3 regions of the Yimella sp. NH-Cas1 genome follow, and region 3 is predicted to be linked to each of the others. Evidence: predicted binding sites of a transcription regulator. Region 3 holds the regulator's gene; each other region holds the start of a gene.
The links. Region 3 encodes LexA, which represses DNA repair genes until DNA is damaged. Its sites were predicted from a motif close to TCGAACANNTGTTCGA; they were not measured.
Positions count from the first base shown of each region.

Region 1: a site for LexA is predicted at 3,832-3,847, ahead of MF407_RS11920 (DUF222 domain-containing protein). Genes of this name have one in related genera too.
Region 2: a site for LexA is predicted at 7,014-7,029, ahead of MF407_RS01615 (HNH endonuclease signature motif containing protein). Genes of this name have one in related genera too.

Region 1 covers NZ_JAKSGG010000003.1:2,413,767-2,423,497, reverse strand. Annotated here, with positions in the region: gene ureG (urease accessory protein UreG) at 1-642, opposite strand, end outside; gene MF407_RS11935 (urease accessory UreF family protein) at 647-1,282, opposite strand; gene MF407_RS11930 (urease subunit alpha) at 1,282-2,991, opposite strand; gene MF407_RS11925 (urease subunit gamma) at 2,988-3,608, opposite strand; gene MF407_RS11920 (DUF222 domain-containing protein) at 3,855-5,234, shown strand; gene MF407_RS11915 (NADH-quinone oxidoreductase subunit A) at 5,244-5,627, shown strand; gene MF407_RS11910 (NADH-quinone oxidoreductase subunit B) at 5,653-6,210, shown strand; gene MF407_RS11905 (NADH-quinone oxidoreductase subunit C) at 6,203-6,736, shown strand; gene nuoH (NADH-quinone oxidoreductase subunit NuoH) at 6,736-7,704, shown strand; gene MF407_RS11895 (NADH-quinone oxidoreductase subunit I) at 7,752-8,219, shown strand; gene MF407_RS11890 (NADH-quinone oxidoreductase subunit J) at 8,216-8,746, shown strand; gene nuoK (NADH-quinone oxidoreductase subunit NuoK) at 8,743-9,051, shown strand; gene MF407_RS11880 (NADH-quinone oxidoreductase subunit L) at 9,048-9,731, shown strand, end outside.
Region 2 covers NZ_JAKSGG010000003.1:259,395-269,125, reverse strand. Annotated here, with positions in the region: gene MF407_RS01650 (DUF2332 domain-containing protein) at 1-50, shown strand, start outside; gene MF407_RS01645 (AMP-binding protein) at 54-1,730, opposite strand; gene MF407_RS01640 (DUF3151 domain-containing protein) at 1,871-2,278, opposite strand; gene fbaA (class II fructose-bisphosphate aldolase) at 2,275-3,300, opposite strand; gene MF407_RS01630 (alpha/beta hydrolase) at 3,446-4,984, shown strand; gene MF407_RS01625 (DUF6596 domain-containing protein) at 4,978-6,231, opposite strand; gene MF407_RS01620 (YciI family protein) at 6,232-6,588, opposite strand; gene MF407_RS01615 (HNH endonuclease signature motif containing protein) at 7,069-8,538, shown strand; gene MF407_RS01610 (hypothetical protein) at 8,617-8,949, opposite strand; gene MF407_RS01605 (TrmH family RNA methyltransferase) at 8,946-9,653, opposite strand; gene MF407_RS01600 (amino acid ABC transporter ATP-binding protein) at 9,659-9,731, opposite strand, start outside.
Region 3 covers NZ_JAKSGG010000003.1:1,766,143-1,775,873, forward strand. Annotated here, with positions in the region: gene MF407_RS08815 (vitamin B12-dependent ribonucleotide reductase) at 1-242, opposite strand, end outside; gene nrdR (transcriptional regulator NrdR) at 329-877, opposite strand; gene MF407_RS08825 (LysM peptidoglycan-binding domain-containing protein) at 1,268-1,648, opposite strand; gene lexA (transcriptional repressor LexA) at 1,981-2,703, shown strand; gene MF407_RS08835 (Sir2 family NAD-dependent protein deacetylase) at 2,704-3,594, opposite strand; gene MF407_RS08840 (hypothetical protein) at 3,832-3,996, shown strand; gene MF407_RS08845 (LysR family transcriptional regulator) at 4,097-5,032, shown strand; gene MF407_RS08850 (ComEC/Rec2 family competence protein) at 5,052-7,394, opposite strand; gene MF407_RS08855 (helix-hairpin-helix domain-containing protein) at 7,399-8,445, opposite strand; gene MF407_RS08860 (DegV family protein) at 8,537-9,406, opposite strand; gene leuS (leucine--tRNA ligase) at 9,441-9,731, opposite strand, start outside.

The sequences.
Region 1 (9,731 bases), 650 kb from region 3:
GTCGATCGCCTGGTGATCGCCCGCCCGGTAGGCGGCGAGGGTGGTGAGTACCCAGTCGGTGAGGGACTGCACGGACGCCGGATCGTTGCGCGACAGGGCGATCACCGGTCGGCCGTCGCGGGCTACCTCGCCCTCGTGCCGCATCAGGTGCGCATCGACGCCGACGAACGGCGCGAGGTCGGTCTTGTTGACGATCAACATGTCGGCACGGGCGATGCCAGGGCCGCCCTTGCGGACGACGTCGCCGCCTCCTGCGACGTCGAGCACGAAGATCTGCGCATCGACGAGGGCCGGGCTGAAGGTTGCGGTGAGGTTGTCGCCGCCGGACTCGATCAACACGAGTTCCATTCCGGGGTAATCGGATTCGAGATCCTCGACGGCGGTCGCATTGGCCGTGATGTCGTCCCGGATCGCGGTGTGCGGGCACGCCCCGGTCTCTACGGCACGGATCCGGTCGGCGTCGAGCACGCCGGCGGCGCGCAGCATTCGGGCGTCCTCGTCGGTGTAGATGTCGTTGGTGATCACACCGAGGTCGAGCTGGGTGCTGAGTTCGCGGCAGAGCAGTCCGATGAGTGACGACTTGCCGGTGCCGACCGGTCCGGCAACGCCGAGTCGCATTGCGCGAGAGGGGTTTTCGAGCATGATGTCAGGCACGGAAGAGTCTCCTGGTGTGGGTGGGATGGGCGTGCTGCCATAGCTCCAACAGCGGGGCGGTTGCAGCCGGGAGGTGGTCGGGCGAGGTCAGTTCGCGTACCGCGTCGACCACTTCGTCGATCTCGTCGGCAACGCCGAGCGACCAGCCGACGGTGTCGATCGGGTCGAGTGGCGCGAGTTTCAGGGCGGCGGACGCAACCGCCTGCACCTCGTCATGGCACACGACGCGGGCGGTCTGCTCGGCGTCCAGTCTCCAATGTGCGGCGAGCAGGCCGACGGCGACCGGACGAGGGACGTCCGTGCGGCGATTCCAGCGAGCGTCCAGCCCGCCGCGTACGCCGAGCCGAAGGTAGCCGCGGGCAGCCTGGCAGGACGCCTCGCGCACCACGTGGCTGGGCGTGCGTGCGTTCCAGGCGCTGATGACGTCCTCGACACGTTCAGGGTCGGCGCGGGTCACCACCGCCGTCGCCGCGTCCACCCGAATGCTGGTGCGCAGGCGAGCGACGAGGAAGTGTTCGATCTTGGCCTCGGGCATTCCTGCCAGAAGGGCCGGCTCGAGGGCGCCGGATTGGGTATGGCCGCCGGTGGGCAGACGCGCATCGGCGAGCAGCAGTGCGTGACTGGACATCAGAAGAGTGAATAACGCTGTGCGAGTGGGAGTTCGGTAGCCGGTGACGGCTGCACAACCGCGCCGTCGATCGCGATCGTGAAGGTCTCCGGATCGATGTCGATGCGTGGACAGGCGTCGTTGAGCACCATGTCGGCCTTGGTCACCTCGCGGGTGTTGCGTACGGGCTGGATCTCGTGGCGAAGCCCGTAGCGATGACCGATGTCCGTGGCCAGGGGGCCAACGAACGTGATGCCGTGGGCGGCCTCGGCGGTCAGTGCGGGCCGCATGAGAACGGGTTGCGGGGTCGGGATGGACGCGTTCGGGTCGCCGAGTGCGGCGCGCACGATGGCGCCGCTCTTGACGACCAGAGCAGGGCGGATGCCGAAGAAAGCCGGGTCCCACAGCACGAGGTCGGCGAGCTTGCCGGCCTCGACCGAGCCGACAAGGTGGTCGATGCCGTGCGCGATCGCCGGGTTGATCGTGTACTTCGCCACGTACCTGCGCGCTCGCAGATTGTCTGCCGCGCCGCCGAGGGATCCGACGCGGTGCTTCATCACGTGCGCGACCTGCCAGGTGCGGGTGATCACCTCGCCGATGCGTCCCATCGCCTGAGCGTCCGAGGAGGTCATCGACAGGGCGCCGAGGTCATGCAGCAGGTCCTCGGCGGCGATCGTCGTGGCCCGGATCCGCGACTCGGCGAACGCCAGGTCCTCCGGTACGGACGGGTTGAGGTGATGGCAGACCATCAGCATGTCGAGGTGCTCGGCGACGGTGTTGACGGTGTGCGGAAGCGTCGGATTCGTCGATCCCGGAAGGACATTCGGGTGTGAGGCGATCGACATGATGTCGGGCGCGTGACCGCCGCCGGCGCCCTCGGTGTGGAAGGCGTGGATGGTGCGTCCGCCGATCGCGCGCAGCGTCGAGTCGACGTACCCGGCTTCGTTTAACGAGTCGCTGTGGAGTGCGACCTGCAGACCGAACTCGTCGGCTGCTCGCAGGGCGGCGTCGATCGCGGCGGGGGTCGAACCCCAGTCCTCATGCACCTTGTAGGCAGCAGCTCCGGCCTCAGCCTGTTCGCGTAAACCGTTGTGGCTCAAGGTATTTCCCTTACCCATGAGCAGCACGTTGATGGGCAGGTGGTCCAGGCCCTGCAGCACATTGCGCAGGTGCCAGGGTCCGGGTGTGACCGTGGTGGCCTTGGAACCCTCCGACGGCCCGGTGCCGCCGCCGCCCAGCGTGGTGAGTCCCGCGGCGAGGGCCTCGTGCACCTGGCTGGTCGACAAGAAGTGCACGTGCAGGTCGATGCCGCCGGCGGTCAAGATCTTGTGTTCGCCGCTGATGATGTCGGTCGAGGGGCCGATGCGCAGCGCCGGGTGGACGCCGTCCGTCACGTCCGGGTTGCCGGCCCGTCCGAGAGCGACGATCCGTCCGTCCTTGATGCCGACGTCCGCGCGGACGATGCCGGCGTGGTCGAGCACGGTGACGCCGGTGATGACGGTGTCGGGCGCGCCGTCGGCGCTGGTGGTCGACCCCTGCGCCATCGATTCCCGGATCGACTTGCCACCCCCGAAGACCGCTTCGTCGCCGTAGCTGATCGAGCCGTCAGGTCGTTCGGCGGTGAGGTCGCGTTCGATCTCGATCCACAGGTCGGTGTCGCCGAGCCGCACCTGATCGCCGGTGGTCGGTCCGTAGAGGTCGACGTACTTGCGGGCGCTGATGCTCGTCATCGCGCGTTCTGCTTCACCTGCAGGCCGGCCACCACGCGTTCGCCGCGCAGGCTGACGGCACTCACCTCGCGGGAAACGCCCGGTTCGAATCGGACGGACGTGCCGCTCGGCACATCGAGCCGGAACCCCTGCGCCGCAGCGCGATCGAACTCGAGTGCCGGATTGGTGTCGGGCAGGTGGAAGTGCGAGCCGACTTGGATCGGACGGTCACCGGTGTTCGTGAGGGTGAGCGAGATGCGCTCGTCGGCCGGACGCGGATTGATTTCTCGCTCGGTCTGCGCCGGTCTGGTTGCGCCGGGCGCTTCGGCCGACCCGCCTTGCACGGGATGGTGCAAGGTGACCAGCTTGCGTCCGTCCGGGAAAGTCGCCTCGACCTGGACGTCGTGAATCATCTCGGCGACGCCGTTCATCACCTGGTCGGCCGTGAGCACCTCGCGTCCTTCCTCCATCAATTGCGTCACCGACGCTCCGTCACGAGCGTGTTCGATCACCCAGGTCGACAGCAGTGCTACGGACTCGGGGTGGTTGAGCTTCACCCCGCGCGCGAGCCGGTCGCGGGCCACCATGCCGGCCACGGCCAGCAGCAGCTTCTCGGTGTCGGAGGGCATCAGGTGCATGACGGGTGACTCTGGCAAGCGGATGTGTCAGGGATGTTTCGTGGTCATTCCGGCGGTGGAAAGACTCGGCCGAGAGGTGGCGTGCGTGGTCAGGCGCGTTTGTCAACGGCATGAGTCGCGCTGTGGACAACTGCGTGCTCGGACGGGGGCTGTGGATACCAGCGGGTAGCGAATTTCGTTGTCAGCGAACGAAATTGGGGTATGGAAGGCCTTCCGTGCGGGTTCGAACACCTGTACGATAAGGACATGCTCGAGACCACCTCATACCCCGGCGAAGCAGCCGAATGCGCCTCGGCGGTGTCGGACGTGCTCGCCTCCGTGGAACGGTTGGCGTCGGTTTCCTCGAACCTCACCGATGTCGAACTCACAGCGACCGCGCAGTCGTTGGTGGTGATGATGCAGCAGGCCGAGGCCTCGCTGGTCGCCTTGACGGCGGACGCGATCGGTCGGGGTGTGATCGACCGGTCCACCGCCGCGGACACGTCCCAGTGGGTGCAACGCTTGTCGACCGGTGAACCCGTACACGGGTTGTTGGGCGCGCAGACCCTTTCGGTGGCAGGCCCTCTGGTGCCCGTGGCCTCGACGAACAGCGAACCCACCAGTGACCCGGCCGACGTCGCCGGGGAAGCGGTCGACTCGACCGCGTTGCGGTCGGGGATCGAGCCGGCGCACGCCGCCCGGATCAGCAAACTCGCCGACGCGTGCCGGTCCTCGCTGAATCAGGTGTTGGCGGACGCGGTGTGCACCGCAAGCGTGAACACCACCATCGCCAAGACCGCGCTCGACAACATCGACAAGGTCAAATCGGTGCTGCCCACGGCGGACCGGGGTGAGGTGTTCTCCTGGTTCCTCGGCCTGGAACCCGGGTCCGGCGCCAAAGCAGTCCACGAACTGACCAAACGAATCATGGCGGCATTCGGTGATGAAGTCCTGGACGACACGGAAGACGCCGTCCGGCCACACGAATCATTGACCTGGATGAACCTGCCCGAGGGCATGGTCCGGTTGATCGCGGACCTGTCACCCGACCACGCAGAAATCGTGAAGCACGCCATCGGTGCGTTGTCCGCCCCGGCGCCGGTCACCGATTGCTGTGACGAGCCGAACCACCGCCACAACGAGGGTGCTGCGAAGACGGGTGAACCGGACACTCGGTCCCCGGGTAAACGACGCGCGGACGCGCTACTCACGCTGATCGCCATGGGCGCCCAAGGGATCGACGGCGACGGCAGCATCAAGACGTTCGGTTCGGCCCGGCTGGTCGTGACCATCGACTACGAGGTGCTCGCCAAAGCCCTCGCCGGACTCGGGGTCACCGACACCGGGGTAGGTGTCACCCCCGGCACGATCCGGCAACTCGCCTGCGATGCGGAGATCATCCCGATGGTCCTCGGGTCCAAGTCTCAACCGTTGAACGTCGGACGCAAGGTCCGGCTGGTCGACAAAGAACTCCGAAGAACCGTGATCCATCGCGATGAACAGCGAGTCGACCACACGCCACTGGTGGCGCGCTGTTGGGAACTGCGGGAGGACCTGGCGATCTCGAGCGTGATCCAAGGAGAACGCGCCGGTGCGGGATTCTCCGTCATCCGTGGCGTTCATGGGGATTTCGGGCAACTTGGTTAGTCTGCTCGGGTGCGTTCCGGACTCAGTGGCTACCTCGTGCTCGGTGGGGTCGGTGTCGCCGGAATCCTGCTGTTCGTGGCCGCGATGATCGCGCGCCGTCTGCTTGCGCCGGTTGATCCGAACCCCGCGAAACTGGCGACCTATGAATCGGGCGTCGACCCGGTCGGCACGGGCTGGGCGCAGACCAAGGTCCGCTACTTGGCGTACGCCTTCCTCTACCTGGTGTTCGCGATCGACACCGTCTATCTGTTCCCTTGGGCTCTCGTGCTGCGCGACAGCCGCCTGGGAATGACCAGCCTGGTCGAGATGGGCATCTTCATCAGCGTCCTGCTGGTCGGGCTCGCGCACGCGGCCCGCCGCGGCGTGCTCAGTTGGGTGAACGATGTCGACTGACCTGCCCATGCCCACGGTCGGACCCATGCAGTCGGCCGCGCCCAAGCCGATGCGCATCGTCCTCAACTGGGGACGCCGCTACTCGCTCTGGGTCTTCAACTTCGGATTGGCCTGCTGCGCCATCGAATTCATCGCTGCGTCCATGTCACGGCACGACTTCATCCGGTTCGGTGTCATCCCGTTCGCACCCGGACCGAGGCAGGCCGACCTCATGGTGGTCAGCGGCACCGTCACCGACAAGATGGCGCCCGCGATCCGCCGGCTGTACGACCAGATGCCGGAACCCAAGTACGTCATCTCGTTCGGTGCATGCTCCAACTCCGGTGGCCCGTACTGGGATTCGTACTGCGTCACCAAGGGTGTCGACCAGTTGATCCCGGTCGACGTCTACGTACCCGGGTGCCCGCCGCGCCCGGAAGCCCTCCTGCAGGGAATCCTGGTGTTGCAGGAGAAGATCGCGAGTGAGCGGGTGAGCACGAAAGCGTTGCGTGCCAAGGCTGCCCGGTACGCTGACAACCGCACCGCGGCGAGCGCGCTGCAGCGCCCGGTCGTCAAACCGCCGACGGGCGGCGCGGATGACTGACGAATTGACCACCATCTGCGAATGCTCGGCATGGGTGGAGCAAGCCGGCAAGCTGTGGGCCGAAGGCTTCGACTTCTTCGACTTCCTCACCGCGGTCGACCACCTCGACGACGTCGAGGAGCCGGGCTTCGACGTCGTGCTGCACGTTTACGACATCACCCCCGGCGCCCTGCGTGAAGCCTTCCTGCGCACCCGCGTCCCCGACGGCAGGTCGCTGTCGAGCCTGACCTGGGTATGGCCGGGTGCGGCCTGGCACGAGCGCGAGACTCACGAGATGTTCGGCATCGACTTCACCGGCTTCACCGACGCCTCCGGACGCGGGATGCGTCCGCTGCTGCTGCCGGAAGGTTTCGAGGGCACCCCGCTGCGCAAGTCGTTCGTGCTGGCAAGCCGTGTTTCCAAGCCGTGGCCCGGCGCGAAGGAGCCCGGCGAGGGCGCGACCGCCCACGCCGCGAAAGCCGGTCGCGCGCCGCGTCGCAAGCTGCAACCGCCCGGCGTCCCGGACGAGAGCTGGGGACCCCGCTGATGGACGTCGCGATCGAGGTGATGCTGCGCAGCGCCGCCGTGCTGGCGGCGTTCCTCGTGCTGCCGCTGGTCGTCGGTCAGACCGAGCACAAGACGATGGGCCACATGCAGGGCCGGGTCGGTCCGATGTACGCCGGTGGTTTTCACGGCTGGGCCCAACTGGTCGCCGACGGGGTGAAGTTCGTCCAGAAGGAGGACATCACCCCGTACGCCGCCGACCGTGGAGTGTTCCGAACCGCGCCTGCGCTCGGGCTGGTCAGCTACATGATGGCGCTCGCGGTGATTCCGCTCGGGCCCGGCACGATCGCCGCCAACGTTCCGGCATCCCTGCTCGTGGTGCTCGCGGTCAGTGCGATCGGCACGGTCGGCACGCTGATGGCCGGGTGGGCGTCCGGCAACAAGTACTCCCTGCTCGGCGGGCTGCGCTCGGCCGCCCAACTCGTCTCCTACGAGTTGCCGCTCCTGCTCGCCTGCGCCTCCTTCGCGATGGCCGCCGGCTCGCTGTCCCTGGTGGAGATCGCCCACGCGTGGACCCCCTGGTGGCTGCTGTGGCAGCTGCCCGGAGCGATCGTCTTCCTCATCGCCGCCACGGCCGAGCTGCAGCGTCCCCCGTTCGACATGCCGGTCGCCGACTCCGAACTCGTGCTCGGTCCGTACACCGAGTACACCGGGTTGCGGTTCGCCCTCTTCCTGCTCGCCGAGTACGCCGGCATCGTCGTGATGTCGCTGCTGTTCGCGGTGCTCTACCTCGGCGGCTGGACCGGACCGTTCGACGGCGTCCTCGCCTGGGTCTGGACGCTGCTCAAGGGTTTCGTGATCGCGGTGTTGATCATCTGGATCCGTGTCTCGTGGCCGCGCCTGCGGGAGGACCAGCTGCAGCGGTTCGCCTGGCTCGGCCTCGTGCCGCTCGCCCTGTTCCAGGTCGCGATCACCGCGGTCGGTGTCGTTCTGATCGGAGACAAACCGTGACCGAGCAGAAGAAGAAGTCCGGTTTCATCCCTGGACTCATCTCCGGGATGGCCACCACCGCCAAGACCGCCATGCGCCCGGCCGACACCCAGCACTATCCGGACGAGAAGCCGGCCCTGCCGCCCCGCTCGCGCGGAGTGATCGCGCTGCAGGCCGACAATTGCACCTCCTGCATGCTCTGCGCCCGCGAATGCCCCGACTGGTGCATCTACATCGACTCGCACAAGGAGACGATCCCGCCGGCCACCGAGGGAGGTCGCGCGCGTCAACAGAACGTGCTCGACCGGTTCGCTATCGACTTCAGCCTGTGCATGTACTGCGGCATCTGCATCGAGGTGTGCCCGTTCGACGCGCTGTTCTGGAGCCCGGAGTTCGAGTACGCCGAGACCGACATCCGCGACCTGCTGCACGAGAAGGACCGGCTGGGGGAGTGGATGGCCACCGTCCCGCCACCGGCAGCGATCGACCCCGGTGCCGACCTGACGAAGACCGATGGACCAGAGGCGGATTCGTGACCACACACGACGTCTTCTTCACCATCGTCGGAGTGCTCTGCCTGGCCAGTGCGGTCCTCGCCGTGACGACCAAGCACATCCTGCACTCGGCCTTGTGGCTCGTGGTCAGCCTCGGCACCCTCGCCGGTTGCTACCTCGTGCTCGGTGCCGAGTTCGTCGCACTGGTGCAGTTGGTGGTCTACGTCGGCGCGGTCGTCGTGCTGATCCTGTTCGCACTCATGCTGACCCGCGCACCCATCGGTCGCTCGAAGGCGCACGACACCCCACGCGTCCAACGCGCCGCTGCGCTCGTGCTCAGTGCCGCCACCGCGACCCTCATCGGTGCCGCGCTGATCACCGGGTTCGGCACCGGCAAGGTCAGCCTGCGACCGAACACCACCGAGCAACTGGCCACCCAGATCTTCGCCACCTGGTCGTGGCCGTTCGAACTCTTGTCGTTGTTGCTGCTGATCGCGCTGGTCACCGCAATCATGCTGTCCCGCGTACAACTCGACGAGGTGTACGACGACGAAGAGGTGGACGCGTGATCCACCTGTGGTTGCCGCTCGCGCTGTCGGCGGCACTCTTCGGCGTCGGTCTGTACGGCGTGCTCGCCCGGCGCAACGCCGTGCTGGTGCTGATCGGGGTCGAGCTCATGCTCGGTGCCGCGGGTCTTCTGCTGATCACCGCCGGGGTGAAGTTCTCCGACACCGTCCTGGCCGGTCAGACGCTCACCGTCTTCCTCATCACGATCGCCGCCGCCGAGATCGCCGTGGCGCTCGGGCTCGTCGTGCTCGCCTACCGCGCACGCGGCAACATCGATGTCACCGCTGCTCGAGGTGACGACGAGTGAAGACACCCCACGAAGTTCTCCACTCGTCCATCGCTGCGATACTTCGCGAGGACCCCGTACTCGACACCACCACGGGTGCGCTCGACCTGATGCTCCAACCCAGTCACCTGGCGATCCTGCTGCCCACCCTCGGCGCCTTGTTGGTGCTGCTGTTCCGCAGCCCGAACGCGGTCGCCGCGTGGATCGTCCGGATCACCGGTTTCCTCGGTCTGCTGGCGCCGGCCTGGCTGGTCTGGCAGTCGATGCGCGGTGGGCTGCGGTCGAGCGTGCCGACCGTCGGCGTCCCGATCAGTTCAGCCGAACTCACGCTGCCGCTCCAACTGCACGTCACCCGACTCGGCATTCTCATGGCCTGCGCGGTGGCGCTGGTGTCGCTGGTCGTGCAGATGTTCGGGCGTTGGTACCTCTACAACGACCCGCGGTACCGCTCGTTCGCTGCGACCGTCGCGCTCTTCACCGCCGCCATGCAATTGGTTGTGCTCAGCGGTGACGTGGTGCTGACCCTCATCGGCTGGGAGCTGATGGGCTGGTGCTCCTACGTCCTCATCGGCCACGAATCCGAGCGGGCGAAGGCCCGTCGCGCGTCCTACAAGGCGTTCCTGGTGACTCGTCTGGCCGATGCGCCGTTCTACATCGGGCTCGTCGCGCTCGCGAGTTGGGCGAAGACGACCTCCATCCCG
Region 2 (9,731 bases), 1.5 Mb from region 3:
AACTACTGGGAACCGTTCATCCGCACGGGAATTCGATCAACTTCCGGTAGTCCTCACTCGTCCGGGATGAGGTCGACGACCTCGCGTCGCACGACCTTGCCGAGAAGGTTGGTGGGCAATTCCTCCACCTCGACGAAGCGACGCGGCACTTTGTACGCGGTGAGGTGCTGCTTGGCCCATGCGCGCAACTCCTCGTTCGACGGGAGTTCTCCGTCGGCCACAACGGCCGCAACGACCTGTTCCCCGCTGCGCGAGGAGGGCATGCCGACCACGGCCACGTCGCGGATCGACTCATGCTTGCACAGGACCGCCTCGACCTCGATCGGCGACACGTTGAACCCGCCGGTGACGATGAGTTCCTTCAACCGGCCTGAGATCACGAGGTACTCGCCGTCGTGACGGGCAAGGTCACCGGTGCGGAACCAACCGTCGACGAATGCTTTCTCAGTCTCTTCCGGCTGGTCGAGGTAGCCATCGAAGACCTGCGGGCCGCGCACCAGAAGTTCGCCCTCCTCACCCTCCGGCACGTCGCGGGACGGCTCGTCGGGGTCGACGATGCGGGTGTCGGTGTCGGGGAACGGCAGGCCGATCGTGCCCGCCCGGCGGGTCGAGTCGAACGGGTTGCCGACGACGACGGGCGAGGTCTCGGTCAGCCCGTAACCCTCGATGAGCCGTCCGCCGGTGGCCGATTCCCATCGCTGGACGAACTCGGCGGGCATCGACATCGCACCCGACAACACCCACTCCAGACCGCGCAGCGAGACGTCCTTCTTCTCGGCTTCGTCCAGGATCGCCTCCAACAGCGGCGGCACCCCGACGAAGAAGTTGGTGTCACTGCGCTTGATCGCGTCCAGCATCAACTTCGGCTCGGGCGATGGCACCATGCTGATCTGCGCACCGAGGACGAGCGCCAACAGGACACCGACCGTCAGCCCGAACGCGTGGAACATCGGCAGCACCGCAAGGAACCGCTCTTCGCCGAACCGCAGTCCGGTCCAGGCGACACCCTGGTGGCAGTTGGCCAGCAGGTTCGCGTGCGTGAGCGGCACACCCTTCGGGCGACCCGTCGTGCCCGAGGTGTACATGATCACCGCGATGTCGTCCGGGCGCGGACCGGGCTGCCCGAGCGGCAGCGGACCGTGTTCGCCCAGGCTCGCGAACGGTCGCGCGCCGTCCGGCAACGACCCCGCGGTCAGCTTCTTGCGCGACTCCTTGGCCTTCGCGATCGGCAGACGCAATGCCAGCCGCAGCTTCGCCGGCAACGACTTGGTGAGGTCGACCCCGATCACGTGCTCCACCGGGGTGCGTTCACGCAGCGACAACACCGCGGGGACGACGTTGTCCCAGGCCACGACCACCTTCGCGCCGTGGTCGAGGAACATCGGCTCCAATTCACCGGCGGAGTACAGCGGGTTGTGTTGCACGACATGGGCGCCCAGACGGAGCGCCGCGAGCGTCACGACCAGGTTCTCCGGGCAGGTCGGCAACAACACCGCGACGCGCGAACCGTGCTCCACACCGAGGGTGACCAGGCCCATCGCGACGCGACGCACCTCGTCCGCGATCTGCTCATACGTGCGGGTGCGACCGAGGAAGTCGGTGCAGACGGCGCTGCCGCGACGTTGCGCGGAGTCCTCGAACATCTGCGGGATCGTGAGTTCGGGGTAGTCCAGTTCCCTTGGCACCGAGCGCCGTCCGGCGGGTTCGGTCATCGGGTCTGTCTCAGGCACCGTGGTCTCCTCGTCTTCCGCCTTCCGTCATCGGAAAGGCCGCTCCTCACGCTACGAGACGAGCACACGTCCGGACGAGAAAGGTCGAACCTGTCTCACGCGGCGTCAGCCCTCGTGAGACAGGTTCGTCAGGGGTTTCTTCAAAGACCGAGTTCGCGGGCTCCGGTGGCGGACGAGTCGCGCAGGAAGTCGGCGCACCGACGGTGTTCCTCCTCCTCGCCGATCTCGCCGGCCGCCTTCGCGAGTACGGCGAGCGCCCGCAGGAAACCACGGTTCGGCTCGTGCTCCCACGGCACCGGACCCTGCCCGCGCCAGCCGGACTTGCGCAGCGAGTCCAAGCCCCGGTGGTAGCCGGTGCGCGCGTAGGCGTATGCCTCGATCACCTCGCCGTCGTCCAATGCGTCCTCGGCCAATGTCGCCCAGACCAGCGACGAGGCCGGGTAACCGCGTGCGACATCGCGCACGTCGACGCCGTCGTCGAGCTTCTGGGCGGCCGGGTCGACAGGGAGCTTGGTCTCGGGGATCCCGAGCAGGTTCTCGCCGCTCACTTGTGGGTTCCGGCCGAGCCGAGGTTCTCGCAGGCTTCGACGATGCGCTCGGCCATGCCGGCCTCGGCCGCCTTGCCCCAGGCACGCGGGTCGTACTGCTTCTTGTTGCCGACCTCGCCGTCGATCTTCAGCACGCCCTCGTAGTTGCCGAGCATCCAACCGGCCACCGGACGGGTGAACGCGTACTGGGTGTCGGTGTCGACATTCATCTTCACGACCCCGTAAGAGACCGCTTCCTTGATCTCTTCGGCGGTCGAGCCCGAGCCCCCGTGGAAGACCAGGTGGAACGGCTTGTCCGTCGAGGTGTTGAACTCGGCCTTGACCGCGTCCTGGGCCTTCTTCAGCACCTCGGGGCGCAGTTTCACGTTGCCCGGCTTGTAGACGCCGTGGACGTTGCCGAAGGTGAGCGCGGTCATGTAGTAACCGTTCTCGCCGACGCCGAGCGCCTTCGCAGTGGCGATGGCGTCCTCGGGCGTGGAGTACAGCTTGTCGTTGATCTCGTGGGCCACGCCGTCCTCCTCGCCGCCGACGACACCGACCTCGATCTCCAGGACGATGTTCGCGGCCTCGCACAGGTCGAGCAGTTCTCGCGCGATCGAGAGGTTCTCGTCCAGCGGCACGGCCGAGCCGTCCCACATGTGTGACTGGAAGTAGGGCAGACCGCCGTTCTTGACCCGCTCCGTGGACGCCGCGATCAGCGGGCGGACGAAGCCGTCCAGCTTGTCCTTCGGGCAGTGGTCGGTGTGCAGCGCGATGTTGACGTCGTAGTTCTTCGCGACTTCCTGCGCGAAGGTCGCGAACGCGAGCGAACCGGCGACCATGTCCTTGACCGTCGGGCCGGACAGGTACTCGGCGCCACCGGTGGAGACCTGGATGATGCCGTCGCTACCGGCGTCGGCGAATCCGCGCAGTGCCGCGTTCAGTGTCTGGCTGCTGCTGACGTTGATCGCCGGGTACGCGAAACCCTCCCGCTTGGCGCGGTCGAGCATGTCGGCGTACACCTCGGGTGTTGCGATGGGCATGGGGTCTCTCCCTCGTGTTCGTGGGCGAGCGTGGCCTCCTCGCCCTGCTGCCACGAGTCTGGCACGCTGGTGCGCAGCCGTGCCGAGCGGTCCGAAGAGACCCGGCGGCCACACCCCCTCACCGACGACTCCCGAACGGAGCCCGATGTCCCGCCGCCTGGTTGCGAGTTCGCTCGCTGCCGCCCTGCTCGCCCTCGTGCCGAACGCACTGCCTCGATCGGCCGACGCCGCAACCACACCCGGTCTGCGCTGGGCGAAGTGTGCCGACGTGCGCACCCACCAGTGCGTGCGGTTTTCGGTGCCGCTCGACCGCAACAACCCGGCGGCAGGATCGACCACGATCGCGGTGGAGCGTCGGCGCGCCTCGGTGCCATCGGCCCGGGTCGGGGCGATCTTCGTCAACCCCGGCGGCCCCGGCGAGGCGGCCACCGCGAAGGTCGACGATTTCGCCCGCATGCTTGGCCGGAAGGTCACCGACAGGTTCGACATCGTCGCGGTCGACCCGCGCGGAGTCGGCCGGTCGACCCAGGTCTCGTGCACGACCCGTCCGGGCACCTCGACACCGCCGAGTCTCGAACCCGGTTTTCCGGTCACGGTCGCGGAGGCTCGCGCGCAGATCAGCCACGACGACGCCGTACGGGCTGCCTGCCGGCGCACCGGCGGCCCGCTGCTGCACCACATGACCACCGCCGACGACGCCCGTGACATGGATCAGGTTCGGGCCCTCCTGGGCGACCGGCAACTGACCTTCGTCGGGTTCTCCTACGGCACCGTGCTCGGGCAGACGTACGCGGCGATGTACCCGTCGCAGGTGCGGGCGATGGTGCTCGACGGCGTGCTCGACCCCGTGCAGTGGACGGCGGGATCGCGCTCGCGGTACGTGCCGATCGGTGCCCGGCTGCACACCGGCGACGGCGCTTGGGCTGCTGTGCGACAGGCGTACGCACAGTGCCAGCGGGCCGGAAAAGCGAAGTGCGCCAGTGCGGCCCGGGGCATCGCGGAGTGGAACACGGTGTGGAGCCTGCTGGTGAAGTCGCCGCGCACCGTATGGGGCAGCCGGTTCACCTGGGCGGATCTGGTGACCAGCACGCTCTACTCGCTGTACGACCCCGGCACCGTGCCCGGCGCACTCGACGACGTGCACAACCTCTACCTCGCCCTCACCGGCAAGCAGGTCTCTCCCGCTGCGGCAACGGCCACGGTCGACCGCCAGGCGTCGCCGGCGCGGCAGGGCTTCGGGCTGCCCGGCGAGGTGCTCGAAGTCACTCGGCAGGCGGTGATGTGCTCCGACTCGCTCGACCCGTACGACCGGTGGGCCACCTGGCGCGCGGCCGCGGCGACGCGCGATCGCACCCGTGGCTTCGACGCCGCCGGCGCCTGGAGCAGCTCGCTGTGCACCAGCTGGCCCGGTGCGGGCAAGGGCGCCTATCGCGGACCGTTCGACCGGCGTCCGGCCACGCCGATCCTGTTCATGAACGCGCTTTACGACCCGGCGACCTCGATCGTCGGCGCCCGCTCGGCCCACGCGATGTCGCCCGGTTCGCGGCTGGTCACCGGCAACAAGGTCGGCCATCTGTTGCTCAACGACAGCGCATGCGCCACCCGGATCCGCACGAACTACCTGTTGACGAAGGCCTTGCCCGCCCGGGATGTCGCGTGCACCGACGTCCGGCCGCTCTACTGACCTTCTGGGTCAGCAACGAACGCGAGTCGCTGCTCAAGGTCTGACCGCTCGACATCGTTGGCACACAAGGAGATCGCTTCGCGATAGGCATCCCCGGCCTGCGTCGTTCGCCCTGCCCGGGTGAGGAACTCCGCCCGCACCGCGTGCAATCGGTGGTTGGTCGGCAGTTCGGTCAGCAGACCGTCGGCCAACGCCATCGCGGCGTCGAGGTCGCCCGCTTCGGCCACGGCGACGGCCCGGTTGAGTCGCACGACCGGCGACCCGGTGAGCTCTTCGAGTTGCCGGTAGAGGTCGGCGATCGTCACCCAGTCGGTGTCTTGTGCACGGGCGACCCGGGCATGCTCAGCGGCGATCAGCGCCTGCAGCAGGTAGGACGCCGCGACCGGGCCGTCGATCTCGATCGCGGGTGACGTCTCCCGTCCGGTGAGCGCGCCGAGCAGGTCGAGCCCCTCGGCGATCTCGTGCTGGTGCCAGGTCGAACGCTGCTGGTCGGGCAGACGCACCAACTCACCGGCATCGCCCACGCGTGCGTCGCGCCGGGAGTGCTGCAGCAGCATGAGTCCGAGCAGGGCGGTGAGCGACTGGCTCGCCCGGGCAACCGGGCTGCTCGAACGCATCAACCGCACCAATCGGATTGCCTCACCGGCCAGTTCGACCCGCACGAGGTCGGGGCCGCTGCCGGGTGCGTAGCCGGCGGTGAACGCCAGATAGGCGACTTGGGCCACGGTGTCGAGACGTCCGGGCAGCACCCGGGCGTCAGGCAGGGCGAGCGGGATGCCCGCAGCGATGACCTTCTTGCGCGCGCGAGTCAGCCGCGCCGCCATCGTCGGCTCACTCACCAGGAAGAGTTTGGCGATGTCGCCGGTCGGCACGCCGAGCACGAGCCGGAGGGTCAGTGCGGCGCCTGCCTCGGGCGCGAGCGCCGGATGCGCCGCGAGCAGCACCAGCCGCAGCAGCTCGTCACCACGGTCGTTGTCCTGCATGCGATTCCGTTCGTCGATCGCCAGCAACGGCTGCTTGCGGGCGGCTATCGCCTCGGCCCTGACCCGGTCGGCGATCCGGCGCTTCGCGGTCGTCATCAGCCAGCCGGCCGGGTTGGTCGGAGTGCCGTCTCCCGGCCAGACGCGCGCCGCCTGTTCGAACGCCTCGGCCAGCGCGTCCTCGGCGAGGTCGAGGCGGCGCGAGTGCGCGACGAGCAGGGCCAGCAGTCGGCCCCACTCGTCGCGGTGGATCTGTTCGAGCGACATCTACGCCGAGACGTCGATGTCGACGACCGGCCTGATCTCCAGGCTGTAGCAGTCCGGCAGCAGTTCGCACCACGCCACCGCTTGGTCGAGATCAGTCGCCTCCACCAGGTAGTAGCCGCCGATCGTCTCGGTCGTCTCGGCGACCGGGCCGTCGGTCACCGTCGTCGTGCCCGGCGGCAGATGCTTCGCCTCGGTGGAGGCGTGCAGTTCAGCGCCGCCGGTGATCTTGTGGCCGCGCTCGACCAGCGACTTGCTGAACAGGCTGTACTGCTCGTAGCCGTGTTTGCGCTCCTCAGCCGTCATCGTCGTCCACCAGCGGTCGGCGTCGCCGACGATCAGCACCATGTACTCGGTCATCTCAGTGCTCCTCGACGTCAGGGTGCGGGAATACGAGATCCTCGGGCTCGTGCGCAAACTCCTCGGGTGCCGGCAGCAGAATCAGATACCTGGCCATGTTCGCTCCTTGTTTCGATGTGTTCTGACATCACCATGACGAACGGGCTCGACGAACATCGACAGCCGCGCGAAGAAAACTCGTTCAGTTTCCCGTCGGGCGGATCTCGCTGCCGCAAACGCCGGTGGCGCCGTGCGCGCCACCGACGATCGACCATGTGCCGACGTGCAGCGTTTGCGAGTGGTGTCACTGCCTGTCCACTGCCCACCCAGCCGGCCCTGGTTTACCTGTGGACAAACCAGCCTTCCGGTTAGGGCTGTGGATACCGACGGGTATCGAATTCTTCTGTCTTTCAAGAGAATTCGTTGTGCAAGTCCTCCCTTCGGGCTCGAACAGACGTACGATAAAGGTAGTCCGAAAGCACCTTGGGAGGAGGCACCGGCATGACCACCGACGAATCGTTCGAGGCGTTGTCCGAAGGCATGCACGACTCGTATTCGGGTGAAGCTGCCTCCTGCGCCGCAGTGGTGTCGGACGCGTTGGCCGCGGTGACCCGGCTGGCGCAGTTGACCGACAACCTCACTGATGCCGAACTCACTGCGGCGATGAGATCACTCGCGCTGGTGCACCAACAGACCGAAGCAGCCATGGTGAGCATCGCGTCCGACGCGATCGAGCGTGGTGCGGTGTACCGGTCAACAGCGGCTGATGCGACACAGTGGGTGCGGCGGCTGTCGACCGGTGAGTCCGCAACTGCGCTCCTGAGTGCCGACACCGTCTCTGCTGCAGGGCCGCTCGTGCCGGTCGACGAACCTGACTCCGCCTCCGCCGATGATGTGGACGAGCCGTGGCAGTGCGGTCTCGAACCCTCCCACGCCTCCCGGATCGCGAAGATCGCCGACGCCGTCCGCTCCCCGCTCAACAAACCGTTGGCAGATGCATTGCAGTCGGGGCGGACCAACACCACCATCGCGAAAACCTGCCTCGACAACATCGACAAAATCCGGGCAGTCATCCCGACCGCGAGCCGCGAGGAGATCTACGGCTGGTTGCTTACCCTCGACGTCGGAGCCGGCGCGAAAACCGTCCGGGAACTCACCAAGCGCATCCTCGCCCAGTACGGCGACGAGGTCCTCGACCAGGCTGAGGACGAGCACCAACGCGTCGAATCACTGTCCTGGTCGGACGAACCGAACGGGATGGTGAGGTTCACCGCCGACCTGTCGCCCGATCACGCCGAACAGTTGAAGCAGGCCGTCGACTCGCTCGCCGGACCATCACCGAAATCAGCGTGTTGCGATGATCCGCACCACCGGCACACCCTGGGCCCCGACGGCACGTCACAGAAGACGGGTGAGCCCGACCCCAGGAGCGCCGGGAAGCGTCGCGCCGACGCCCTGGTGTTGCTGCTGGGTCTCGGCGCCGAAGCCGTCGACGCAGACCGGGAGATCAAACACCGCGGATCCGCCACGTTGGTCGTCACGATCGACTTCCTCGTCCTCGCCGGGATCCTCGCCGGGCTCGGCATCACCGACACCGACACCGGCATCACCCCCGACACCGTCCGACAACTCGCCTGCGACGCGAAGATCCTGCCGATGGTCCTCGGATCGAAGAACCAACCCCTCAACATCGGCCGCAAGAAACGCTTGGTGGAAGACGAACTCCGACGAGCCGTGATCCACCGCGACAAACACTGCACCTACGCCGGCTGCGACCGACCACCGGTCATGTGCGACGTCCACCACGTCGAATCCTGGTGGGCCGGCGGCGACACCTCGTTGGCGAACAGTGCCCTCCTGTGCAGCACCCACCACCGCATCGTCCACCGCGACCACCTCACCGCCACCGCCACCGTCACCGACACCGGCGTCACCTGGCACTACGCCCACACCGAGACCGCAGTCGCATAACAATTCCCCTTGGTTCCGAAACGCGCTCGTCCCTCGCGCTCCTCAGCCCAGCGGCAGTGGGGGTCAGCGGCAGGGGGCTCAGCGGCGGTCGGAGGCGACGTACGCCGCGCCCGCGGCGAGCGCTGTGACGGCAGCAACCGAGGGCCACGCGCCGATCTTCTTGGCCAGCGGGTGCGAACCGCCGAAGCCGCCCAGGTACAGAGCGCTCAGCGCGCCGGCGGTGACCGGGCCACCCTTGGCCAGCCAGGTGCGTCCGGCCAGTGCTCCGCAACCGGCCAACAGCACGCCACCCAGCGGGCGGATGCCGCTCTCGCGGGCGACCAGGAATCCGCCGACCAGTCCCAGCGCCACGACCGGCGCGGTGTGGACCTCGGTCGCGGGCAGCAGGCTCATTCCGTTTCGTGCGCTCATGGCTGCACGGTACGACGCGAGTCTGGGCGGGCGATCGGCAGGCTCGGCCGCTGACCCCAGACGTGTCGACGGATCCACGCGTGCATCGCCACCGCCGCCGCCGCACCGGCGTTGATCGAACGGGTGGAGCCGTACTGCTCGATGTGCAGGATCACCTCGCACACCTCGCGCATCGGCGCCGACAACCCAGGCCCCTCCTGCCCGAAGACCAGCACGCACCCGCGCGGCAGGTCGTAGGGCTCGATCGGCACCGAGCCCGGCACGTTGTCGATACCCACCAGCGTCAGACCCTCGGCGGCCGCCCAGTCAGCGAGGTCCTGGGCCGTCGGGTGGTGGAACTCGTGCTGGTAACGGTCGGTGACCATCGCGCCGCGCCGATTCCACCGCCGCTTGCCGACGATGTGGAAAGCCTTGGCGTTGAACGCGTTCGCGGTGCGGATCACCGAGCCGATGTTGAAGTCGTGCTCCCAGTTCTCGACCGCGACATGGAAGTCGTGCCGGGAGGTGTCGAGGTCGGCGACGATCGCCTCGAGGGTCCAGTAGCGGTAGCGGTCCTCGACGTTGCGCCGGTCGCCGTCACGTAACAACTGCTCGTCGTAGGGCGCCTGCACGGCACCGGAATCGTCGACCGGCCAGTCGCCGGGCCAGGGCCCGACACCGATCTCGTCCTCGACCTGGCTGTCGCCCGAGTTCTGCTGAGACACGCGGCTCAGTGCAGCAGACGCGACAGGAACTGCTGCAGACGGGGGTTCTCCGAATGCTCCAGCACCTGCTCGGGGGCG
Region 3 (9,731 bases):
GCGCCGCGGAAGTACTTCGTGGTGACGATCGTGGACGCGTTCAGCGACCAGAAGTCGGGGAACTCCACGCCACGCTGCTCGAAGATCGTCTCGCCGGTCTTCCAGTTCTGCTGAACGACGTCGCGACGCTCCCAGGTGACCTCGTCATAGGGATGCACGCCCGGGGTGGTGAAGATGCGTTCCACCTTCACACCCTTGCCGCTCTTGCGCGTGCGCGAGCGTGCGTTGGTCGTCTCCGTCATGATGCTCCTCCGTGGGCTTCTCGGTGTGATGCCGGTTGTGAATCTGCGTGTGATTGCTTGGAAATCGGTGGTGCGTGTGCCAGCGGTCAGCGGTCGGTCACGGTTCGATCAGTCTGAACCCGACCACCGACAGCCTCGTCGCCTGTTCGAGCTGCGGCTTGGTGACCGGCCCCGTCGGTCGAGCTGAGATCGCGTTCGGCGCGCAACAGGGCGATGGCTGCCTCGAAGTCGTCGAGATCGTCGAACGCCTGGTAGACGGAGGCGAACCGCAGGTAGGCCACCTCGTCGAGCGTGCGCAGCGGGCCGAGAATCGCCAGTCCCACGTCGTGCGCGTCGATCTCGGCCGCGCCGCCGGAGCGGATGCTCTCCTCCACCTCCTGCGCCAGCAGGGCGAGCTGGTCCTCGGACACAGGCCGGCCCTGGCAGGCCTTGCGGACGCCCACGAGCACCTTCTGCCGGGAGAACGGTTCGCTGGCGCCGGACCGCTTGACCACCGTGAGGCCGGCGGTCTCCATGGTGGAGAACCGCTTGCCGCACGACGGGCACTGGCGACGCCGTTTGATGGAGGTGCCGTCATCACTGCTGCGGCTGTCGACGACCCGGGAGTCGTCGTGTCGGCAGAACGGGCAGTGCATGGTCACCTCCTGGTGATGATCCGGGTCGGTTCGGCTCGCAAGGGCATAGGAATGCCCGGGCCACGAGGCCTTGATCGGCCCGATTGGGGATGTTCTTGTGGATAACCGGTGAAGAAGCCCGTCATTTCTGTTGAGATCCTGGGGACCTACATGTGGACAACTTACATCGGTGTAACTACTAGATGTAGGGATGCTATTCCGTTTCGACCCCAAGATGCAAGGTGTGGATCGGAAAGTCTCTCGGCCGGTCCGGCACGTTCACCAAACGTGCTGGTCACGGCGCCGAGGCGTTCGCGACTGGTCGCGACACGCCCGCGAGGCCCCGTGACACACCCGAGCCCCGTTCCCGACGATCGGGAGACGGGGCGCGCCATGTGAGCGAAGTCGTCGTCAGCGAGGAGCCGTCAACGACTGGCCCGGGTGGACATGCAGAGTATTGAGGTCGTTCGCGAGCTGAAGGCGCACGACCGCTTCGGCGACCGGCAACTGCGGGTAGGCCTGGTGCGCAACCTCGGACAGCGTCTGCCCCGGCTGCACCACCAACTGCGTCGTCGACGGCGAGGAGGCGAACGCCCGCCCGGCACCCCAGCCCGCCGCGATCAGGGTGGTGAGCACGAGCACGGCGAGCACGCGACGGCCGCGCATGGTGAGCCGAACCTCGTCCCGGTCGACTCGTGCGACCGGCTGGTTCGACGGCACGAGGGTCAGGTGACGCCGGCGCTGCAGTGTGCGGACCACACGCGGCTGATCCCAGTGAGCAACTGCACTCATGATGTTCTCCGTCCCTGGCGCGAGGCGCCGGATCAAGTTCTCCTTCGCACACGTGTGCGATAGAACGTCTGTACGATGTATAGCACGACTGTTCGAATGATGCGAGACACGCCTCGTACAAATGTTTGAAAACTGTGTCCGAGCCGCATAGCCTCTTTCCATGCTCCGCAGCCTGGCACCGACCACCGACAACCTCCCTCGAAGAGCGCTACACGGCTCGCCGACAGCGGCTTCATCGGTCGTCCAGGATGCATCACCCCGGGCATGCAGGGCCGTACCGATCGACCCGCCCGCACCACCTCACCGACGGCATGACGAAGGACGCAGACGACATGGCCAAGATCCACCAGCTGCCCGACGACGAGGGCGGCGTAGCGCTGACCACCCGCCAGCGCAAGGTCCTCGAAGTGATCCGCAACTCCGTCGACCGGCGCGGCTACCCGCCGAGCATGCGGGAGATCGGTGAGGCCGTCGGCCTGACCAGCCCGAGTTCGGTGGCCCACCAACTGTCGATGCTGGAGCGCAAGGGTTATCTGCGCCGTGACCCCAACCGTCCCCGCGCGATCGAGGTCATCTCCCCCGATCACCAGCAGGACAAGCGGGGCGTGCGTGGCGGTTCCAGCGTCACCTCGAGCGACGACTCCACCATCGACGAGACCGGCGCCGGCGACCAGCGTCCGGCAGCCTCCTACGTGCCCGTCGTCGGACGCATCGCGGCCGGCGGGCCGATCCTGGCCGAAGAGGTCGTCGAAGACGTCTTCCCGTTGCCCAAGCAGATCGTCGGTGAGGGCGACCTGTTCCTGCTCAAGGTGGTCGGTGACTCGATGGTCGACGCCGCGATCTGCGACGGCGACTGGGTCGTCGTGCGCCAGCAGCCGACCGCGACCAACGGCGACATCGTCGCCGCGATGCTCGACAACGAAGCCACCGTCAAGACGTTCAAGCGTCGCGACGGCAAGGTCTGGCTGATGCCGCACAACCCGGCGTACGACCCGATCGACGGTGACCACGCGGTGATCCTCGGCAAGGTCACGGCCGTCCTGCGGCGGGTCTGATCACCGGCGTCGATCGCCGCTCGCGTCCCGGTCGACGTCACCCAGTACGTCCCACACCGCCTCCTGCAGCACCTCGCTCAGGGGGCGGTGTACGTGTCTGGTGGCCAGATGTTCCGCTCGCGACCAACCGGTGTTGACCAGCACGATCGGGATGTCGCGCTCGGCAGCACGCCGCGCGAAACGGAAGCCGGACATCACACCGAGCGAGGATCCGACCACCAGCAGCGACTTTGCCCGCTCGAGACGGTTGAAGCAATGGGCGACCAGATCCTTGGGTACCGATTCGCCGAACATCACGACGTCCGGCTTCAGCAGGTCGCTGCCACAGGTCGGGCACACCACCAGTTCGATGTCATGGATCAGCGAGGGGTCGATGTCGACGTCGCCATCCGGGCGCAGCGGCAGGTCGCGCGCCCTCTCGGCGTCCTGCGCGAACACCGGATTGCGCGTGGCGAACTGCTGCTGGATCCACTCTCGGTCGGCAAGCGCCCGGCAGTTCAGGCAGACGGCTCGCCCGAGGTTGCCGTGCAACTCGATGACATCGCGGGACCCTGCCTGCTGGGCCAGGCCGTCGACGTTCTGGGTGATCGTCGTCTCGAACAGGCCCGCCTTCTCCAGCGCGGCGAGGTGACGGTGCGCTTCGTTGGGCCGCGCCGTCCGGAACCTCTCCCATCCGACATAGGACCGGCTCCAATAGCGTTGCCGCGCAGCGACTCCGGCCCGGAACTCGCTCACGGTCATGGGCTCCACACGGCGTACCCCGTCCGGTCCGCGGTAATCGGGCAGCCCGGATTCGGTGGACAGCCCGGCCCCGGTCATGACCAACACGTCGCCCTCGCGGAGCAGGTGTGCCAGGTGGCTGCGGTCGTCCATCGGACCTTCGTTCTCCATGGGTCGGGTCTGTTCCGAGTTCGAGGCCGCGGCTCATCGAGAGCCGGCGGGCGCATCGGTTCGTACGCTATCGGGGTGGGTCACGCTGGGTTGGCTCGCGGTGATGGGCGACAGCTGTCTCCACGGCCGGACGCGCGAACACGACCGAGGCCCCTTCGCCCCTGATCCTGCCGTTGTTGCTGGTGGTGGCGCACAGGGGCCACCGCCCCGATCAGCCGCGCCGGAGGCGGTGCGGCGGTGGCCTGGATGATGCACTCGGCGCTGCTGGTCGCCATCGGTTCGGCCGTCATGGCCCTGGGCGTCAGGCAAGGATTCGCCGCAGCGTCCCTCTGCCTCATCCTCGGGCTGGCCAGAGCCCAGGCGGGCGCTCGACCGACGTCGTTCGGGCCACGCCCGAGCTGATCGGCACACCGGCGTTCCTGGACCGGTGAGGATCTGCGGCTCGCGCTGCGATTTCATGCTGAGCAGGCGGGTCGGTCGAACGGTTTGTAGGCTGGTGCGCATGATCGACGCTGCCGGCCTCCGGGTGATTCGTGCCATCGCTGACGAGGGCAGTTTCACCGCCGCGGCGTCGTCGCTCGGTTACTCCCAGCCCGCCATCTCCCAGATGGTCCGTCGCCTCGAAGAGCGCTTGGGCACTCCCCTGGTCGAACGACTGGGCCGCAACGTGCGACTCACCGAAGCCGGTGAAGTCCTGGCCCGCCACGCCGGCGCGGTCCTCGGCGCGATCAGCGCGGCCGAATCCGAGGTCGCGGCGATCGCCGGTCTCCAGTCAGGACGCGTCCGACTCATGGCCTTCCCCTCCTCGTCCTCGACGCTGGTGCCGAAGGCACTGTCGCTGGTGAAGAAGCGTTTCCCGCAGGTGCAGGTGAGCTTCGCAGAGGGTGAGCCACCGGAGTCGCTGGCGGCCCTGCGAGCCGGCGAGTGTGACGTCGCTGTGGCCTTCACCTATGACGGGCTGGAGATCAGCAGCGACCACCTCGACGACTTCGAGGTCAAGGAACTTCTGCTCGACCACGTTCGGATCGCCCTGCCGCTGGACCACCCACTTGCTTCTCAGGACAGTGTCGACCTCGCGGCTCTCGCCGAAGCGCCGTGGATCGCCGGTTGTCCGCGTTGCCGTGGACACCTGCTCTCGCTCGCAGCAGCCGCCGGGTATCGCCCGGACGTCGCGTTCGAGACCGAGGACTACGTGGCCGTTCTCGGTCTGGTCGCCGAAGGTCTGGGCGTCGCCCTGGTGCCCGATCTGATCCTGCGGTCGGCACCGAACGCACGGGTCAAGGTGCTGCCCATCGACCCGCCCTCCCACCGCACCGTGTACGCGGTGACGACCCCCGACCTGACCCGCGTACCGGCGGTCGCCGCGATGATCGACGCCCTCGTGGAAGCAGCCGGCGACTCCTCCTGCGTCGGCGACCTGGCGAAACAGCCTGTCTGACAACGCAATCGATAGCCCGTCAGCCGGAGCTGCTGACCGAGACGCCACCGTCCGTATGCGGGTGGACGAACAGCATGCCGTCCTGATCGGTGCGCAACACGGTGCATCCGGCGAGCAGTCGTAACGTCACCGGCGCCGGGTGCCCGTAGTCGTTGTCTGCGCCGACCCCGATCAGGCAGACCCGCGGGCGCACCACCGCCATCAGATCTGCGTCCTGGTTGGCCGAACCGTGGTGGGCCACCTTGAGCACGTCGAAGGATCCCTCCCCCGCGGCCTGGAGTTCCTGTCGGACGGCGCGTCCGGCATCCCGTTCGATGTCGCCGGTGAACAACGCCCGGACGCCCCCGGCGACGACCGCGAGCACCACGCTCGCGTTGTTCTGCACCGATCCGGTCTCGAGTGTGCGGGCCGGCCACAGCACCTTCCCCGTGATGCCAGGTGCGTCCACGCTGTCGCCGCGCCGCACCAACCGCACCGGTACGCGTGCGCGTGCGGCGAGAGCCAGCGTCGGTTCACGGCGTGATGCCTCCTCGTGCGGGCCGGCGTCGTCCTCACCCTCGACGAAGGTCGCGACAAGCTCTCGCACCGTGCGGCCGCTGCGCAGTACCCCGGCAAGCCCATCGACGTGGTCGGCGTGGAAATGGGTGAGCACAACGGCGTCGATCCGTTCGACGCCGAGGCGGCTCAGGCAACTGTCGACGGTGTCGGGTTCGGGACCGGTATCGATCAGCAACACTCCGCCCTGGGGTGATCGGACGATCGTCGCGTCTCCTTGCCCCACGTCACACATGGCGACGGTCCACCCTCGCGACGGAGGTGCGGCGGGCACCGGAACGACGAGGGCCAGCGCGATGACCGCGGCAGCGGCGCCGTGCCACGGTCGGGCCGCGGCCTGGTGCGCCCACCAGTGCCCGGTGGTCAGCACCAGCGCGATGACGAGGACCAGCAGGGCGAGCCCGACCCAGCCTCCGGGCCAGGGCAGCGTTCCATAGGGCAGGTCGGCCCCGAGGTGCGCGATCGTGGCGATTCCCCAGGCCGGGAGACCGGCCACCCAGGCGAGCAACTGGGCGAGCGGCTGCAACACCGGTGCGCTGCAGACGACCAGCACTCCGGCGACCGTCGCGATCGGTACCAACGGTGCGGCCAGGACGTTCGCGGGCACTCCGACCAGGCTGACGCCGGGCTGGAGCAGCAGGGTGAGCGGTGCGCAGAAGACTTGAGCTGCCAGAGGAACGCAGATGGCTTCCGCGAGTGGTGCACACCGTCTCGGGAGATATCGGGCGATGGCATCCGCCCACCGCCGGGCGAACAGCAACAGCCCGAGGGTGGCGAAACTGGACAGGATGAACCCGAAGGAGCGAGCCAGGTGCGGGTCGATCGCGAGCAGCACCAGTATCGCTCCGGCCAGTGCCGGGGCTCCTGCGCGCCGCGACCCGCCGCGCAGCGCCAGCAGCCCGACCACTCCCATCGCCGAGGCCCGCACGACCGACGGTTCGGGTCGACAGAGCATCACGAACAGGGCGAGGCCGAGGAGCGCGAACGGCAGGCGCCATCGCCGCGGAATCCGCAGGTAGCCGGCCAGTCCTTGCACGCACATCAGGACGACGGTGACGTTGCTGCCGGAGACCGCGTTGAGGTGGGTCATTCCGGTGGCCTGCATGTCGTCCTTCAGTTCCTGCGGCATGCGGCTGGTGTCACCGATGACCAGTGCCGGCACCAGCCCGGCGGGGTCGGTCGGCAAGCCCTCGGTGCTGTCGCGCAGACCGGTTCGTAGGTGTTCGACGGTCTCTTCGATCCGTCCTGCCGGGTGGGTGCGCTGCACCTGACGAATGCGAAGGATCGCTCGTACGTCGGCACCCGTCTCGGCGGGTTGGAGGCGTCCCGCGGCGACGACGGTGTCGTGCCAGCGCAGCCGGCCCACGTCCTGCCCGCCGAACGCGAGAATCGGCGTTCGTGCACCGGCCACCTCGCCGCGTCCGGAGATCCGCGTGGCCTGCAGGCGAACGCGCCAGACCTGCTCTGCGCCGAAGCGGGACCGGACCGGTGCCGGATCGGAGACCACCCTCGCCTCGAGACGGACGGAGGCGCCACGCTCAGCAAGCGTTGGTACCAAGCCGGCTTGTGCGACAGCGCGATGCCCGAGGACGGCGGTGAGGATGAAGGTCGTTGCCAGAGCGCAGAACCCGATCATTCGTACGGTTGGTCTGCCCAATCCGCAGCAGCCGATTCCGGTGACGAGACACCCGACGAGAACGGCGATCACCAGCGAAGTGGCGACACCGAGGAGTGCGGCAGCGACGCCCCAGGCGATCAGTGCCGGCAGGAGCAGACGGAGGTCGAGGGCACGGTGCGTCTGCTCCATCAGGTCACACGGTGACCAGCGGGCGCAGCCGCTCCAGCAGCTTGTCGCCGATACCGCTCACCTCACCGAGTTCGTCGACGCTGCTGAACCTGCCGTTCGTGGTACGCCACTCGATGATCCGCGCTGCCAGCACCGGGCCGACCCCCGGAAGTGCGTCCAGGTCCGCCACGGTGGCGGTGTTCAGGGGGATCGGTCCGGCGGGTATGCCGGCTTTCGTCGACGCTGTGCCCTCGCCTGACTGCGCGGCCGGCGCCGGCGCAGGCATCGGGCTCTCCCCCGGCCTGGGCACCTGCACCTGTTCTCCGTCGGTGACCAGGCGGGCAAGGTTGACCGCTGACAGGTCTGCGCCTCGCCCCGCACCACCGGCCGCACGGATGGCGTCCTCGACCCGGGACCCTGATGTGAGCCGTACCACGCCTGGACGCTGCACCTGACCGACCACGTGAACCAGGAGGCTCGTCGGCGAAACTGCGGCGGCCGAGGTGGCGTACGGTGCTTGACCTCCCCTCCCACCCGGTGCGGTAGCAGCGGCCGAGCCGGTCGTTGTCACAGCTGTTGAGGCGGCGGGCGCGAGTGGCACGGGCTCGGCCGCGCTCCGGGCCGAGAACACCCGTACGCCGAACACGACCCCCGCCACCAACAGGACCACGAGGGCTCCGATCAGAGCGGCGCGACCGGGATGTGTGTCGACCTCGGTGTCGGGCAACGGTGTTCGGAACAAGGGGGTGTGGGGACTGACCCGTTCGCTGTCGCGCCGGTTCCCGCCTCCGAGACCTTGATGACGCCGATCGGCCCGGCTACGCGGCTCGTCCTCGACCGTCTCGCCCTCCATCCCCGAAGCGTCGAAGTCGTCGAGATCGCCATCGGTTCCCGGGCCCCGGCGGTCCGGAATGTGTGTCGCCGCAGCACGTCGACGACGGCCGGGCAGCGCCGGCCACAGCGGACGACGGTCGATCAGATCGTCCTCGTCCGGCAGCCACGGCGTCCGCCGACCTTCGTCGAGTTCGGCGAGGATCGCGGCGAGTCGATCGGGTGGCTGGTTGCGTGACATGCCAGGCACGTTAGGTCGGCTTCGCAGAACGCGTCGCCGGCCGATGCTCAGCCTGTGGAGAACTGCGCCGCAGGAGAAGGGCTGTGGAGGATCAGGCGCCCGGAGCGCGACAGCGCGGAGCCACCGCCACCGCGATCGTGCCCGGGCCCACGTGCGCACCGACGGCGGCACCGAGTTCGACCAGCAACACTCGACGGGCGTCCGGCACCGCTTCCGCAAGATCTTCGGCAAGCTGCTCGGCTCGTTCGAGCGCATCCAGGTGGTGCACAGCGACGTCAACTCCGTCGCCGGAATCGAGTTCGACCGCAGCCTGCCGGGCGAGGCTCTTCAACCGTGCCAACGCCTTGGACGTGGTGCGTACCCGCTCGAGGGGCTCGATGTAGCCGTCGGTGAGGGTCAGCAGCGGTTTGATGGACAGGGCCGACCCCACCAGCGAGGAGGCCCGCCCGATGCGTCCGCCGCGCCGCAGGTATTCCAGCGTGTCGACGTAGAAGTAGGTGTGCGACCTCGCCGCGACGTCGCAGGCGATGCGTTCCACCTCGTCCACCGTCGCGCCTTCGTCGACTGCACCCGCTGCGGCAAGGACTGCGAACCCCATTGCCATTCCGATGGATTCGCTGTCGATCACACGGACGTCGGCATCGCAGGACGCCGCGGCGATCTCGGCCGACGCGAGGGTGGCCGACATCTGTCGTGACAGGTGGATCGAGACGATCTGGTCGACGCCGCGCGCGATGAGGTCCTCGTAGACCTCCAGGAACGCACCCGGCGACGGCCTTGAGGTAGAGACCGGACGGTGCTCGCGCAGCGCTGCTGCGACGTCGGATGCGCTCACGTCGACGCCTTCGTCGTGTGAGACACCGTCGACCGCGACGTGCAGCGGCACCACGAACACGCGTCCGCGCACCGCGACATGCGTGGGCAGGTAGGCGGAGGAGTCGGTCACGACCGCGATCGTCATCGCATCTCCTCCCCTACCCGCCGACGCTGGTTCATCATCCGACGACGACGTTGACCAGCTTCGGGGCCCGCACGATGACCTTGCGAACCTGCTTGTCCCCCATGGCCGCTCGCACACGGTCGCTCGCCAGCGCGGCCGCTTCGAGGTCGGCGTCACTGACGTCGGCCGCGACCTCCAGCCGGTCGCGGACCTTGCCCAGCACCTGCACGACACAGGTGACGGTGTCGTCGACCAGCAACGCCGGGTCGGCCTGCGGGAACGGCTCGAACGTGATCGTCGAGGTATGGCCCAGGCGCTGCCACAGTTCCTCGGCGATGTGCGGGGC